DNA from 2 places in the Kitasatospora sp. RG8 genome. Region 2 is predicted to be linked to the other one. Evidence: riboswitches for the same ligand, from Rfam matches in the RefSeq annotation. Region 2 holds a riboswitch; the other holds the start of a gene.
What was found. Region 2 has a riboswitch for cobalamin ahead of J5Y04_RS08315 (ribonucleoside-diphosphate reductase subunit alpha). Riboswitches for the same ligand answer to the same signal wherever they lie in the genome.
Positions count from the first base shown of each region.

Region 1: it holds a riboswitch for cobalamin, as region 2 does, so the genes downstream of both, J5Y04_RS11110 (cobalamin biosynthesis protein) here and J5Y04_RS08315 (ribonucleoside-diphosphate reductase subunit alpha) in region 2, are expected to answer to the same signal.

Region 1 is NZ_JAGIYX010000005.1:269,438-276,689, forward strand. It holds gene J5Y04_RS11100 (putative cobaltochelatase) at 1-1,745, opposite strand, end outside; gene J5Y04_RS11105 (cobyric acid synthase) at 1,738-3,255, opposite strand; gene J5Y04_RS11110 (cobalamin biosynthesis protein) at 3,252-4,259, opposite strand; cobalamin riboswitch at 4,355-4,485, opposite strand; gene J5Y04_RS11115 (helix-turn-helix transcriptional regulator) at 4,738-5,451, shown strand; gene J5Y04_RS11120 (alpha/beta hydrolase) at 5,706-6,827, shown strand; gene J5Y04_RS11125 (hypothetical protein) at 7,108-7,252, shown strand, end outside.
Region 2 is NZ_JAGIYX010000004.1:142,631-149,882, reverse strand. It holds gene J5Y04_RS08325 (glycosyl hydrolase) at 1-880, shown strand, start outside; gene J5Y04_RS08320 (glycosyltransferase family 39 protein) at 877-3,114, shown strand; cobalamin riboswitch at 3,178-3,319, shown strand; gene J5Y04_RS08315 (ribonucleoside-diphosphate reductase subunit alpha) at 3,507-5,912, shown strand; gene J5Y04_RS08310 (ribonucleotide-diphosphate reductase subunit beta) at 5,933-6,928, shown strand; gene J5Y04_RS08305 (hypothetical protein) at 7,011-7,252, shown strand, end outside.

The sequences.
Region 1 (7,252 bases), on a different contig from region 2:
AGCGACTCCAGGCGGGCCGCGCCGACCTCGACGGACGAGGTGGGCGGCAGCGCCAGCTCGGCGGAGGCGCCGCGGAAGGTGATCATGCCGATCTTGTCGCGGCGCTGGTAGGCGTCCATCAGCAGCGAGAGCACCGCGCCCTTGACGGCGGTCATCCGCTGCCGGGCCGCCATCGAGCCGGAGGCGTCCACCACGAAGAGCACCAGGTTGGACTCCCGGCCCTGGCGGACCTGCTCGCGGAAGTCGTCCTTGTGCAGCAGCAGCGCCCGGGACGCCCGGCCGCGCGCCACCTGGTGCGGCGCGGCGGCCTGCAGGGTGGCGCTCAGGTGCAGGTGCGCCAGCCGGCCCTGCGGGCGGCGGGCGCGGATGGCGTGGCCGCCGTCGGTCTCGGCGGGGGAGCGGCGGCCCTGGGCGCCCTTCCCGGTGCCGTCCACCTTGAACAGCCTGGTCCGGTACGGCTCGCCGGCCGCCACCGGGGCGGACTCCCGTGCGGGGGCCGGGTGCTGGGTCGGCACCGGCTGCTGCCCGGGGGCCTCGGGGGCGTCCGCGGGGGCGGGGGCGTCGGAGCCCGCGGGGGCCTCCGGCCCGGCGGGCTCGGGCGCGCCGCCGCCACCGCCGTTGTCGGGGCCGCCGCCGTCGGGGCCCGGGCCGTCGTCCTCGGGCCCGTCGCCCTCCGGCTCCCCGGGCCGCGGGTCCTCGCCCTCCGGTTCCCCGGACTGCGGCTCCTCCGGCTGGGCGTGCTCCTCCAGCGTCCGCTCCAGCTGCTCCTCGTCCAGCCCCGGTGCGTCGAAGGGGTTGCGACGGCGGCGGTGCGGCAGCGCCAGCCGGGCGGCCTGGCGGACGTCCTCCTCCAGCACCTCGGTGCGCCCCGCCCAGGCGGCCAGGGCGACGGCGGTGCGCGCCATCACGATGTCCGCACGCAGCCCGTCCACCTCGAACGCCGCACAGACGGCGGTGATCTGACGCAGCGCCACATCGGTGAGCCCGACCTTCGGCAGCAGCTCGCGGGCGGCGGTGATCCGCAGCGCGAGCTCCCGCTCGTCCTCGGCGAACCGCGCGGCGAAGCCGGCCGGGTCGGCGTCGTACGCCAGCCGGCGGCGGACCACCTCGGCGCGCTCCGCCGGGTCGCGGGTGGCGGCGATCTCGACGGTCAGGCCGAACCGGTCGAGCAGCTGCGGCCGCAGCTCGCCCTCCTCCGGGTTCATCGTGCCGACCAGCAGGAACCTCGCCGCGTGCCGCACCGAGACGCCCTCGCGCTCGACGTAGGAGCGGCCCATCGCGGCGGCGTCCAGCAGCAGGTCCACCACGTGGTCCTGGAGCAGGTTGACCTCGTCGATGTAGAGCACGCCGCGGTGCGCCTGGGCCAGCAGCCCCGGCTCGTACGCCTTCACGCCCTCGGCGAGCGCCCGCTCCAGGTCTAGCGAGCCGACGATCCGGTCCTCGGAGACGCCGACCGGCAACTCGACCAGCCGGGCCGGGCGTTCGGAGGAGGCGCCGCCGGCGTGCGGGCCGTCCGGGCAGTGCGGGTCCGGCGCGCCCGGGTCGCAGGCGAAGCGGCAGCCGTCGATGGTGGCGATGGACGGCAGCAGGCCGGCCAGCGCGCGCACCATGGTCGACTTGGCGGTGCCCTTCTCGCCGCGCACCAGCACGCCGCCGACGGCCGGGGAGACCGCGTTGAGCAGCAGCCCGAGCCGCAGGTCGGCCATGCCGACGATCGCGGTGAAGGGGTAGCGGACGTCACTCATGATTCTCCAAGGGGGCCCCGGGCGGAAGGAACGGCAGCGAACCCGCAGCCGGCACCCCGCCCTCGATCAGCTTCCACAGCGCGTCGGTGTCCGCGTGCTCCTCGATCAGGTCGCCCAGCCGGTCGAGCCGGGCCTCGCGCGCCTCGGCGAACGAGACGTCCGGCGCGGGCGTGAACGCCCGGCCCGACAACCCGGCCACCTCGCGCAGCAGTTCGCGCCGGAACCCGTCGTTCTCCAGCGCGCCGTGCCAGGTCGTCCCCCAGACCGAGCCCACCCGGCAGCCGTCCAGGAAGGCCTCGCCGCCCTCCACCGCGACGATCCCGTGGTGGATCTCGTACCCCTCGACCCGCTGCCCGTACGCCTCGCCGACCGGCCGGCCGAGCACCTTCTCGGCGCCGAACCGGACGTGCGTGGGCAGCAGCCCGAGGCCGTCGACGGCGCCGGCCTTCGACTCGACCTCGTCCACGATCTCCCGCGCCAGCATCTGGTAGCCGCCGCAGACCCCGAGGACCGGCAGCCCCGCCGCCGCCCGCGCCTTGATCGCCGGCTCCAGGCCCCGCTCGCGCAGCCAGGCGAGGTCGGCGACGGTGGCCCTGGTGCCGGGCAGCACGACCAGGTCGGCGTCGGCCAGCTCCTCGGGCCGGGTGGCCCAGCGGACCAGGACGCCCGGCTCCTGGGCCAGCGCGTCGAGGTCGGTGAAGTTGGACAGCCGGGGGAAGCGCACCACGGCCACCCGCAGCACGTCCGCGCCGAGCGGCCCGCGCCCGGCGGTCCGGTCGACCACGGTCGACAGGTCGAGCGAGTCCTCGGCGTCCAGCCAGAGGTCCGGCAGCATCGGCAGAGTGCCCAGTACCGGGCGGCCGGTCAGCTCGCGCAGCATCTCCAGGCCGGGCGCGAGCAGCCGCGCGTCGCCCCGGAACTTGTTGACGAACCAGCCGGCCACGTGCCGCTGGTCCTCCGCCGAGAGCAGTGCCAGCGTCCCGTACATCGCGGCGAACACCCCGCCGCGGTCGATGTCGCCGACCACCACGACGGGCAGTCCGGCGGCGGTCGCCAGGCCCATGTTGGCGATGTCGCGGTCGCGCAGGTTGATCTCGGCGGGCGAGCCGGCGCCCTCGCAGACCACCACGTCGTAGCGGCGGCGCAGGTCGGCCAGGCACTCCAGGGCGCGCTCCAGCAGGACGGGCTTGCGCTCGCGGTAGTCCAGCGCGCCGACCTCGGCGACGGGTCTGCCGAGCAGCACCACCTGGCTGCGGCCGTCCGCGCCCGGCTTGAGCAGCACCGGGTTCATCGCCGCCTCGGGCTCCACCTTGGCGGCCTGGGCCTGCATCGCCTGGGCACGGCCGATCTCGGCGCCGTCGGCGGTGACGAAGGAGTTCAGCGACATGTTCTGCGCCTTGAACGGCGCGACGCCGACACCCTGGCGGGCCAGCCAGCGGCAGATGCCCGCGGTGACCACGCTCTTGCCCGCGTCCGAGGTCGTTCCGGCGACCAGCAGTGCGTTGCTCATGCCTTTCCCCTCCTGAGGGCCGCCCGGAGCAGCAGGTGCCCGGCGACGGTCGTACCCAGCGCCAGCGCGCCCACCCTCCGGGACAGCACACAGGCCCGCTCGATGTCGTCCACCCCGACCGGCCGCAGCTCCCCGCCCAGCACCGGCCGGTGCTCGACCCTCCCCCAGCCCTCGGCCGGGGGGACCCCCGGCCCGGGGGAGGCCCCGTCCCCGTACCGCAGGGTGCCGCCGAGGCGGACGCCGACCGCGCCGGCGAAGGCCGACTCGGCCTGGCCCGCGTTGGGGCTCGGGTGCGCGGAGCCGTCCCGCCGCCAGACCCGCCAGGCGGTCCGGGGCTCGGGCGCGGCGGCCACCGTCAGCAGGGCGGTCAGCCGGGCGCCGGGCCAGCCCGCCACGTCGTCCAGCCGGGCCGAGGCCCAGCCGAACCGGGCGTGCCGCGGCGAGCGGTGGCCGACCATCGCGTCCAGGGTGTTGACGGCCCGGAACGCCAGCAGACCGGGCGTGCCCGCGACCGCGCCCCAGACCAGCGCGTTGACCACGGCGTCGGCGGTGTTCTCGGCGACCGACTCGACCACCGCGCGGGCGATCTGCTGCTCGTCCAGCGCGCTCGGGTCGCGCCCGCACAGGTGTGGCAGCCGCTCGCGGGCCGCCGTCAGGTCCCCCGCGGCGAGCGAGCGGCCGATGGTCCGGGCCTCGCGGGTCAGCGAGGTGCCGCCGAGCACCGTCCAGGTCGCGGCGGCGGCCAGCGCGGCCCGCCCCGCCGGGCGGCGGCCGAGGACGCGCTCGGCGGCCACCGCACCGGCCGCGACGGCGCCCACGCAGAGCGCGGTGTAGGCGGTGCCGGCGGCCCGGTCGTCGCGCCAGAGCCGCTTCTCCAGCCGGCCGGCCGTACTGCCGAAGACGGCCACCGGGTGGCCGCGGCGCGGGTCGGCGAACCGGGCGTCGGCGAGGTACCCCGCGACGGCGCCCACGGCGAAGGCCGCGGCGCGGGTCAGCGGGCGCACGACGGACAGCAGAGGGCTCGGAAGGTCGGGGCAGCCTGCATCGCGTGCGTGTCCTCACTCAGGGTCCGCGCCCTGGATCGACGTACCGGGGGCGAGAGTCTCCTGGCTTCCGGGTCGGACGCACCCCCGGGCCTTCCAGCGGCTTCTGACGGCCCGCCGTGGCTGTTCCGAACGTGCTCCCCGGTGACAGTGGCGGGACCGCGCCGGACTCGCACCGGCTTCCTCTGCATGCCTCCGTATTGGCTGAAGGATCCCATCACGCGGCCGAACCGCGAGTCAACCAAGGTCACGGAGGGGTTGGTCACACGGTCTGCACGGTTCCCGCCCCGGTTTCGGCCCCGTCGCTACCTCTGATCATCACCCCCCGCAGGGGCATGACAGCCTGTGTGATCGTCCAGCGGCATGTAGACCCCTACAGCGGTGCTTCGTGCGTTCGGCGGCTGGGGCACCGAACCACCAGCCCCTACCGTCGGGTCCCATGCGACGCAGACAGCCCCCCGCCGTCCCTCCGGTGCCCTTCTCGCCCGCGGCCGCCCGCGCGCACCGCGCCGGCCTCGGCCTGACCCCGGAACAGGTGGTCGAGGGCATGGCCGCGCACGGGGTCCGGCTGCTGCCCGCCCACGTGCTCGGCTGGGAGAGCGGCGAGCTGCGCCCCGCCGAGGAGGAGTTCATCGCGCTGGCCCGCGCCCTCTGGTGCCCGCCGGCGCAGCTGATGGGGGTCCGCCCGGCCCGGCTGCGGGACTTCCGGGTCGCCCGCGAGCTCGGCCAGGAGAACGCCGCCCGCCGGATCGGCATGCCGCTGCCGCACTACCAGCGGGCCGAGGCCACCGACCGCTGGGACGGAGACGAGGAGCAGACCCACGCGCTCGCCCGGGTGCTCGGCCTGACACTGCGCGAGCTGGTCGCGGTGACGGGCCGTCGGGAAGAGCTGGACCAGCGGCTGCGGCAGTGCGTGGACGGCCGCTGGCAGGCGCAGGTCCGGGCGATCGGCCGGATCGTGCCGGTGTACGAGGAGGACCTCGCCGCCGTGCTGGCGGTGCTGCAGAACGAGAACCAGGTCTCCTCCCACTGGGGCGCGGGCAGCTGGGGCTCCCCGGCCCCGGCGGCGCGGCACTCCGCGGGGCGGGAGCAGCCGCTCGACGAGCGGTTCTGGGAGCTGCTCGGCCGGCGGGACACCGAGATCCCGGTCTGACCGGAGGTCCGCACCCCGCGGCGACGCCGTGCCGAGGTGAAGACGGACCGAGGTGCCGAGACGATGCCGTGCCGAGGTGACCCCGTCCCGGTGCGGCCGGTGCTCCTCGGCGTGACGGGCGTCCCGGTGGGTCCCGGTGCGGCCCCGGGGGCCCGGTGTGACCCGGACGGCCGTGTCCGGTGGCCGGCCGCCGCCTCCGCGAGTGGACTGGTGGGCACACTGCCCAGTCCGCGACCTACAGAGCGGGGAGCGATATGCGTTGGGGAACCGCAGCCGTCGTGGCGGCCGCCGCCATCGGTGCCGGTGCCGGGGCCGCCGTGCTGGTCATCGGCCGGAGGGCGTCCGAGCGGATGGTCCACCCGGTGAAGGCCCCGGACCGACCCGCCGGCCCCGTCCTGGTCAAGGCCCTCGCCTCCGGGCGCGTCACCTTCACCCGCAGTCCGGAGAGCATCCGCCCCGGCCGCTGGGGCGTCGAGTGGGGGGACGGCGGGCACGCCGTGGTCGAGGAGGTCCTGCACGAGGACGCGCAGGGCGTCACCCGGCGGCTGGTCCGCGCCGACCGCGGCACCCTGACCTCCGGCACCGTGGTCCGTTTCACCCCCCGCGTCCACACGGGCGACCCGACCACCGCCCTCGGCCTGCCGTTCTCCGAGACCGCCGCCGCGGGCGAGCTGGGCGCCCTGCCCGCGTGGTACCTGGACGGCAAGCGCGGCACCTGGGTCGTCCTGGTCCACGGCTCCGGCGCCGACCGGCAGCAGGTCCTCCCGGTGCTCCCGCTGCTGGACCGGCTCGGCCTGCCCACTCTCGCCGTCACCTACCGCGGCGACGCGGGCGCCCCCGCCTCCCCCGACGGGCTCGACCACTTCGGCGAGACCGAGTGGCGGGACGTCGAGGCGGCCGTGCGGCTCGCCCTGGACAGCGGCGCCGGGAGGGTCGTCCTCTACGGCTGGTCGCTCGGCGCCACCATCGCCCTGCAGACCGCCGCCCGGTCCGCCTGGGCCGCCTCGGTCAGCAGCCTGATCCTGGACTCGCCCGTCCTCGACCTGCCCGCCACCGCCCGCCGGGGCGCCGCCCGCTCCGGCTACCGCGGCACCGCCGCCGAGCTCGGCGCCCTGGCGGTGGAGGGACGGACCGGCGTCGACCTGGCCGACTTCGCCCGGATCGCGGACGGCACCGACCTTCGGGTGCCCACCCTCGTCCTGCACGGCCCCGACGACCCCGTGGCACCCTGGCGGGCCGCCGCGCGGCTGGCCGGGCGCCGCTCCGACGTGGTCAGCCTCCAGCCGGTCCCCGGCGGCGACCACGCCGCCCTCTGGAACGCCGACCCCGCCCGCTACGAGGAGCAGCTCCGCCGCTGGCTCACACCGTTCCTCTAGCCCACCGTTCCTCCGGCCCCAGGCGGCCCTCCGCCCCCTCCCGTGACCACCGGGCGGCCGCCCCCGGGCAGCCCTGGCATGATCACGACATACAGATCCGGCCAGGCGGTTTGGCCTCTGTTGCCCGATCTTGTGGACCCCCCGCGCCCGCCTCCCGGAGCCCGCGGCGAACCGGATGTGACAGATGGCCGGTACAAGGGGAAGACTGCACGACGTGACGTCTCGGAACCCGCGCGACCGTGATGCCCCGCTCCCGCCGACGATCGGTTCCGGTGCGACGGTGACCCGTCTCCCCGGAACGGCCTACCGCCCCGCCGGCGCCCGGCCGGGCACCGGCGTACCCCGCCGACGAGGCCCCGCACCCGCCCCCGGCCGCGGCCGGGTCCCGGTGCCCGAGGGCTTCCCCGCTCCCGCCGAGCTCGCCC
Region 2 (7,252 bases):
ACCGGCGGGCCCGGCCGCCGACCTCCCGTACGACGTCACGCCCCTGCTCAAGCCGCAGCGCAAGTACCTGGGCGCCGCGCTGCCCGACGTCCCCGCGAAGATGGACGCGCTGGGCGGCTACACCACCGCGATCGGCAAGCAGCCGAACGTCCTCGAGTACTACGCGGGCTGGGGCGACGGCTTCGACACCGCCGGGGTCCGCCGGATCTACGACGCCGGGGCGCTGCCCTACATGGCGTGGGAGCCGCACTCCCCCTCGATGGCGGCGATCGCGGCCGGCGAGACCGACGACTACGTGAAGAGCGTGGCCAAGGCCGCCGCCAAGCTCAACCTGCCCATCGCCATCAGCATCGCCCACGAGATGAACGGCGACTGGTACCCGTGGGGCCGGCAGGCCGCCAGCGCCGAGGACTTCGTCACGGCCTGGCGCCGCGTCCACGACATCTTCGACCGGGCCGGCGCGACCAACGTGATCTGGGTCTGGAGCCCCAACATCACCGACCCCGCGCCCAACACCCGCCTCGCGCCCTACTACCCCGGGGACACCTACGTGGACTGGGCCGGCATGACCGGCTACTTCACCCTCACCGGGCCGAAGACCTTCGACGCGCTCTACGGGCCGACGATGGCGGAGATCCGCACCTTCAGCCAGAAGCCGTTCTTCATCAGCGAGACGGCCTCCCAGCAGGGCAAGCGCCAGCGCGCGGACATCGACCAGCTCTTCAGCGGGATCGAGGCGCACGACGACCTCGTCGGCTTCGTCTGGTTCAACATCGTCAAGCGGGCGGACTGGCGCATCGAGATCACCCCGCAGACGCTCGCGGACTACAAGCAGCGCGCGTCCGATCCCCGCTACGGCTTCGACATCCGGAACCCATGATGCCTTCAGAGACCGACTCCTGGTTCACCCCGCAGACCCCGGTCCGGACCCCGGACGACGAAGGCTCCCGGGCCCGTCCGCCCCGCCCGCGGGAGAACGGGCCGGCCGCGGGGGCCGAGGGGACCAGGCGCTCCCGGCGCGCCGGCCGGACCGCCGCGGCCGACGGCACGGGCGCGAGCCACGGCACGGGCGCGGCCCACGGCACCGCCGCGACCCTCGACGCCGACGCGGCCGAGGAGACCGCCGTGGCCCGCGAGGCCGGCGCGGCCGAGGAGGCCGCCGTGGCCGAGGGGCCCAGACGCTCCCGTCGGGCCCGCCGGACCGCCACGACCCTCGACGCCGACGCGGCCGAGGGGACCGCCGTGGCCCGCGAGGCCGGCACGGCCGAGGAGGCCGCCGTGGCCGAGGGGCCCAGACGCTCCCGTCGGGCCCGCCGGACCGCCACGACCCACGACTCCGCCGCGGCCGAGGGGTACGACGCGCACGGCCCGGACCAGGCGCACGTGTCCGACCAGCCGTACGACCCCGCCGACGGGTACGCGGCGGACCGGCCGTACGACCCCGCCGACCCCGCCGACCCCGACCCCGCCGACGGGCACCCGGCGGACCACGCGTACGACCCGGCCGACGAGCACGACGACGCCGAGGGCGACACCCACGGCCGCGCCCACCCCGGCGACGGCGAGGACGGCCCGGCCGTCCAGCTGGCGCCGTACACGATCCCCGCCGTCCCCGCGACCGGCTGGGACCCCGCCTCCAGCCCCCGGCGCCGCTGGATCGGCCGCGGCCTGCTCTTCGGCGTGCTGGCCGTCCAGGCGGCGCTCTCGCTGCGCCTGCTGGGCGCCGCGCACCCCGACGAGGCCGTCGCCATGATCGTCGGCCGCCAGCAGCTGGACAACCTGCTCCACGGCACCCCGGTGACGACCGACCTGATCGGCCAGATCCCCGGGTCGCCCTGGCTCTACCCCCCGCTGGCCGGCGCCGCCGCCAACGCGAGCGGGATCTTCGGGGCCCGGCTGGTAAGCCTCGTGCTCGCGCTGGCCACCACCGCCCTGCTCTACTCGCTGACCCGCCGGCTCTTCAACGAGCGCGTGGCCATCTGCACCGCCGCCGCGTACGCCGTCCTGCAGTCCACCGTGGTCGTCGGCTTCTACGCCGCTCCGGACGCCCTCGCGGTGGCCCTGGTGGCGCTCGCCACCTGGATCGTCGTGAGGACCGCCCGCGCCCCCGTGGCCACCGTCCTGCTGGCCGTACCGACGGCTGCGCTGGCGGCCGCCGTGGAGTACGCCGCGGTGATCGCGGTGCCCGTCCTGGCCGCCCTCGCACTGATCACCTCCTGGCCCTACCGGGGCCGCGGGCCCGCCGCCGGGCGCGCCCTCCTCCTGGCCGCGGGCGCCCTCGCGGGGCTCCTGGTGTCCGGCCTGCTGGACGACGTCTGGGCCTGGTCCCCCGCGGCCGGCCACGAGGCCCGCCCGGCCGGCTCGGTCCTCCTCTCCGCGGTCCAGTGGAGCGGCCTGTTCACCGTGCTGGCCTGCGCGGGCGGGATCGCCTACTCGCTCCGCGAGCGGCTGAACGAGTCGCCCGAGGACGCCGCGATCACGGCGTCCCGGCTGCGCCGCACGACGCTGAGCGTGACGCTGTGCGCGACGGCGCTGCTGATCCCGGTCGTGTACGCGTGCCTGGGCACCTCCGGCGTGATGTTCCGCCACCTCGGCTTCGGCATGCTCTTCGCCGCACCGCTGGCCGGCGTGGGCATCACCAGGCTGGTCGGCGCGCACTTCCGCAACCCCCAGCTGGGCATCCTGGTCTGGGTGGTGCTGCTCGCCCTCGGGCTGGAGCAGTCGGCCCTGCGGTACCAGGACGGGCCCGACTCGGGCCGGCTGCTCGGCGTGCTGCGCCTGCACACCACCCCGCAGGGCCGCTACCTCACCGAGGTCGACGGACTGCCCGAGTACTACCTGGGCGCCGTCAGCAAGCCCGAGCAGTGGGTCTCGGCCCGCAAGGGGACCGACTACCGGGATCCCGCCGGGGTGATGCACCACGGGGACGAGGGCACGGTCGCCGCGATCCGCAACGCCTGGTTCACCATGATCGTCCTCGACAGCACCGCGCCCACCGCCACGGACCGGGCCGTCAGCGAGGCGGTCAAGGCCGGCGGACGCTACCGACTCATCGCTCAGTTCAGCTCCCCGACCGGCGATTCCGGCACGTACAAAGTGTTCCTGCTGCACTGAGAGCCCGGGGCGCCGGGCCACGCCCCGCGACACACCGGCTACTACATATGGTGCCGCGAAAGTCAGCCGCCACTAGATGTATGCTCGTCCCTGCTGTCGACGCAGGGGAACCCGGTGCGAATCCGGGACTGCCCCGCAGCGGTGTGCGGGCGGCTCCGACCAGAGTCCGCGAGTCCGAGTACCTGCCGACGGCGTGCCGCCCGGCCTCCCCGCAGAGGCCTCCAGCACAGCAGTACTTCCGGGCCTCGCGGGCGGGCCGGGGATGACACCGTCGCGCGGAGCCGTCCGGCCGCCGCGCCGTGCTCCCCTGCCCCGAACGGCCCGGTGCCCCGATCCACCGCCGCCGATCGCCGCCAGGAGAGAGCGCCTTGACCACCGCTGCCTCAGCCACCCTGCCCGCCCAGGGTTCCAGCTCCGCCCCCGCCGACCCGACGGTCTCCGACCCCGGCGGTGCGCTGCTCCGGCTGCTGACCGACCGCAGCGTCGACCTTCCCCAGGTGGACCCCGGCCATGTCGCCGCCGCCGCGCTGCGCGGCCGCCACGCCGGCTCGGACTTCGCCGAGCTGCGCGGGCTGGCCGTGGACGCCGCAGCGTCGATGATCGCCGAGGACCCGCAGTACTCGAAGCTGGCGGCCCGGCTGCTCGCGCTGGAGATCGTCGACGAGGCGGTCTCCCAGGGCTCGGTCTCCTTCTCCGCCTCGATCGCCGTCGGCCACGCCGAGGGCCTGATCGGCGACGTCACCGCCGCCTTCGTCGCCAAGCACGCCGCCGCGCTCGACGCGCTGGTCGACGCCAAGGGCGACGACCGCTTCGAGTACTTCGGCCTGCGCACCGTGCAGTCCCGCTACCTGCTGCGCCACCCGATCACCCGCAAGGTGGTCGAGACCCCGCAGCACTTCCTGCTCCGCGTCGCCTGCGGCCTGGCGGTCGGCGACAGCGAGCAGTCGGTGCGCGAGGTCGCCGAGCTGTACGGCCTGATGAGCCGGCTGGAGTACCTGACCTCCTCGCCGACCCTCTTCAACTCCGGCACCCGGCACCCGCAGATGTCGAGCTGCTACCTGCTCGACTCGCCGCTGGACAACCTGGACTCGATCTACTCCCGGTACGCCCAGATCGCGCGCCTCTCCAAGCACGCCGGCGGCATCGGCCTCTCGTACTCGCGGATCCGCTCGCGCGGCAGCCTGATCCGGGGCACCAACGGCAAGTCCAACGGCATCGTCCCGTTCCTGCGCACCCTCGACTCCTCGGTCGCCGCCGTCAACCAGGGCGGCCGCCGCAAGGGCGCGGCCTGCGTCTACCTGGAGACCTGGCACGCGGACATCGAGGAGTTCCTGGAGCTGCGCGACAACACCGGCGAGGAGGCGCGGCGCACCCACAACCTCAACCTGGCGCACTGGATCCCGGACGAGTTCATGCGCCGGGTCAACGCCAACGAGGACTGGTCGCTGTTCTCCCCGGCCGACGTGCCCGAGCTGGTCGACCTCTGGGGCGCCGACTTCGACGAGGCGTACCGCAAGGCCGAGCTGGCCGGCAAGGCCGTCCGCACCATCCCCGCGCAGACCCTCTACGCCCGGATGATGCGCACCCTGGCGCAGACCGGCAACGGCTGGATGACCTTCAAGGACGCCTCCAACCGCGCCGCCAACCAGACCGCGCTGCCCGGCCGGACGGTGCACAGCTCCAACCTCTGCACCGAGATCCTGGAGGTCACGGACGACTCCGAGACCGCCGTCTGCAACCTCGGCTCGGTCAACCTCGGCGCCCACGTGGCCCCGGGCGCGTCCGTCGAGGACCTCCTCAACGCCATGGACTGGGAGCGGCTGGACGCCACCGTGCGCACCGCCGTCACGTTCCTCGACCGCGTGGTGGACATCAACTTCTACCCGACCACCGAGGCCGGCACCTCCAACTCCCGCTGGCGGCCGGTGGGCCTGGGCGTGATGGGCCTCCAGGACGTCTTCTTCCAGCTGCGGATCGACTTCGACTCCGCGGAGGCGAAGCAGCTCTCCACGCTGATCGCCGAGCGCATCATGCTCACCGCGTACGAGCGCTCCGCCGACCTGGCCGAGCAGCTGGGCCGCCACGAGGCGTACGGCGAGACCCGCGCCGCCCGCGGCGAGCTGCACATCGACCACTTCCCGTCGGCCGCGCCCGCCTGGGCCGACCGCTGGACGGCGCTGCGCGCCCGGATCGCCGAGACCGGCCTGCGCAACTCGCTGCTGCTGGCCATCGCGCCGACCGCGACCATCGCCTCCATCGCCGGCGTGTACGAGTGCATCGAGCCGCAGGTGTCCAACCTGTTCAAGCGCGAGACGCTGAGCGGCGAGTTCCTCCAGGTCAACCCGTACCTGGTCCGTGAGCTCAAGGAGCTCGGCGTCTGGGACCAGCAGACCCGGGACGCGCTGCGCGACGCCAACGGCTCGGTGCAGGAGCTGAACTGGCTGCCCGCCGAGGTCCGCTCGCTCTACCGCACCGCCTGGGAGCTGCCCCAGCGCGCGCTGATCGACCTGGCCGCGGCCCGCATGCCGTACCTCGACCAGAGCCAGTCGCTGAACCTGTTCATGGCGGCGCCGACCATCGGCAAGCTCAGCTCGATGTACGCGTACGCGTGGAAGGTCGGTCTGAAGACCACCTACTACCTGCGCTCGCGCCCGGCGACCCGGATCGCCCAGGCCGCGTCCGGTGCCGCCCGCACCGCCGCGCCCGTGCCGGTTCCCGCCCCCACCATGACCCAGGCCGAGCAGGACGCCATCGCCTGCTCCCTGGAGAACCCCGAGTCCTGCGAGGCCTGCCAGTGAGCACCCCCGACGACCGCAAGATGCTGCTCGACCCCGGCTTCGAGCTGACCCTGCGCCCGATGCGCTACCCGTCGTTCTACGACCGGTACCGGGACGCGATCAAGAACACCTGGACCGTGGAGGAGGTGGACCTGCACTCCGACGTCGCCGACCTCGCCAAGCTGAGCGAGGGCGAGCGGCACATGATCGGCCGACTGGTCGCCTTCTTCGCGACGGGTGACTCGATCGTCGCGAACAACGTGGTGCTGAGCCTCTACAAGCACATCAACTCCCCGGAGGCGCGCCTGTACCTGTCGCGCCAGCTGTTCGAGGAGGCCGTGCACGTCCAGTTCTACCTGACGCTGCTGGACACCTACCTTCCCGACCCGGAGGACCGCAACGCGGCCTTCGCCGCGGTGGAGAACATCCCCTCCATCCACCAGAAGGCGCAGTTCTGCTTCAAGTACATGAACGCCGTCGACCACATCGACTCGCTGCAGACCAAGGAGGACCGCCGCGCGTTCCTCCTGAACCTGATCTGCTTCGCGGCGTGCGTCGAGGGCCTGTTCTTCTACGGCGCGTTCGCGTACGTGTACTGGTTCCGGAGCCGGGGCCTGCTGCACGGTCTCGCGACGGGCACCAACTGGGTGTTCCGCGACGAGTCCATGCACATGGACTTCGCGTTCTCGGTGGTGGACACCGTCCGCGAGGAGGAGCCCGACCTCTTCGACGACGAGATGGCCAAGCAGGTCACGGAGATGCTGGAGGAGGCCGTCGAGGCCGAGCTCCAGTTCGCCCAGGACCTCTGCGGTGACGGCCTGCCCGGCATGAACACCGCGTCGATGCGCGAGTACCTCCAGGCCGTGGCCGACCAGCGCCTCGCCCGCCTGGGCATGCCGATCCGGTACGGCTCGACGAACCCGTTCGGCTTCATGGAGCTGCAGAACGTCCAGGAGCTGACCAACTTCTTCGAGCGTCGGGTCTCGGCGTACCAGGTCGCCGTCGAGGGCTCGGTCGCCTTCGACGACGACTTCTAAGTCGATATCGTTCAGCAAGCAGCGGAGCCGCCGTCCTGGCGGCTCCGCTGTTTGGTACCCGGTGTTCAGGAGTAGCCCAGGCATGACCAAGCTCCAACAGCGTGTGATCGAAGGCCCCTTCGGGCCGATACAGATCAACTACGACCGCCGGCCGTCCGTCGTGGCGCGGATCCAGGGGGCGGGGATACCCACCGTCACGGTGGTGCCCGACCGCGACCACGGCGCGATGAACATCAACGGCCACAACATCCCGACCAGCCGGACCCGCAACCGTACTCGGACCGCCGTCGTCGGCGACCGGAGCTACGAGCTGAGGCCCACCAG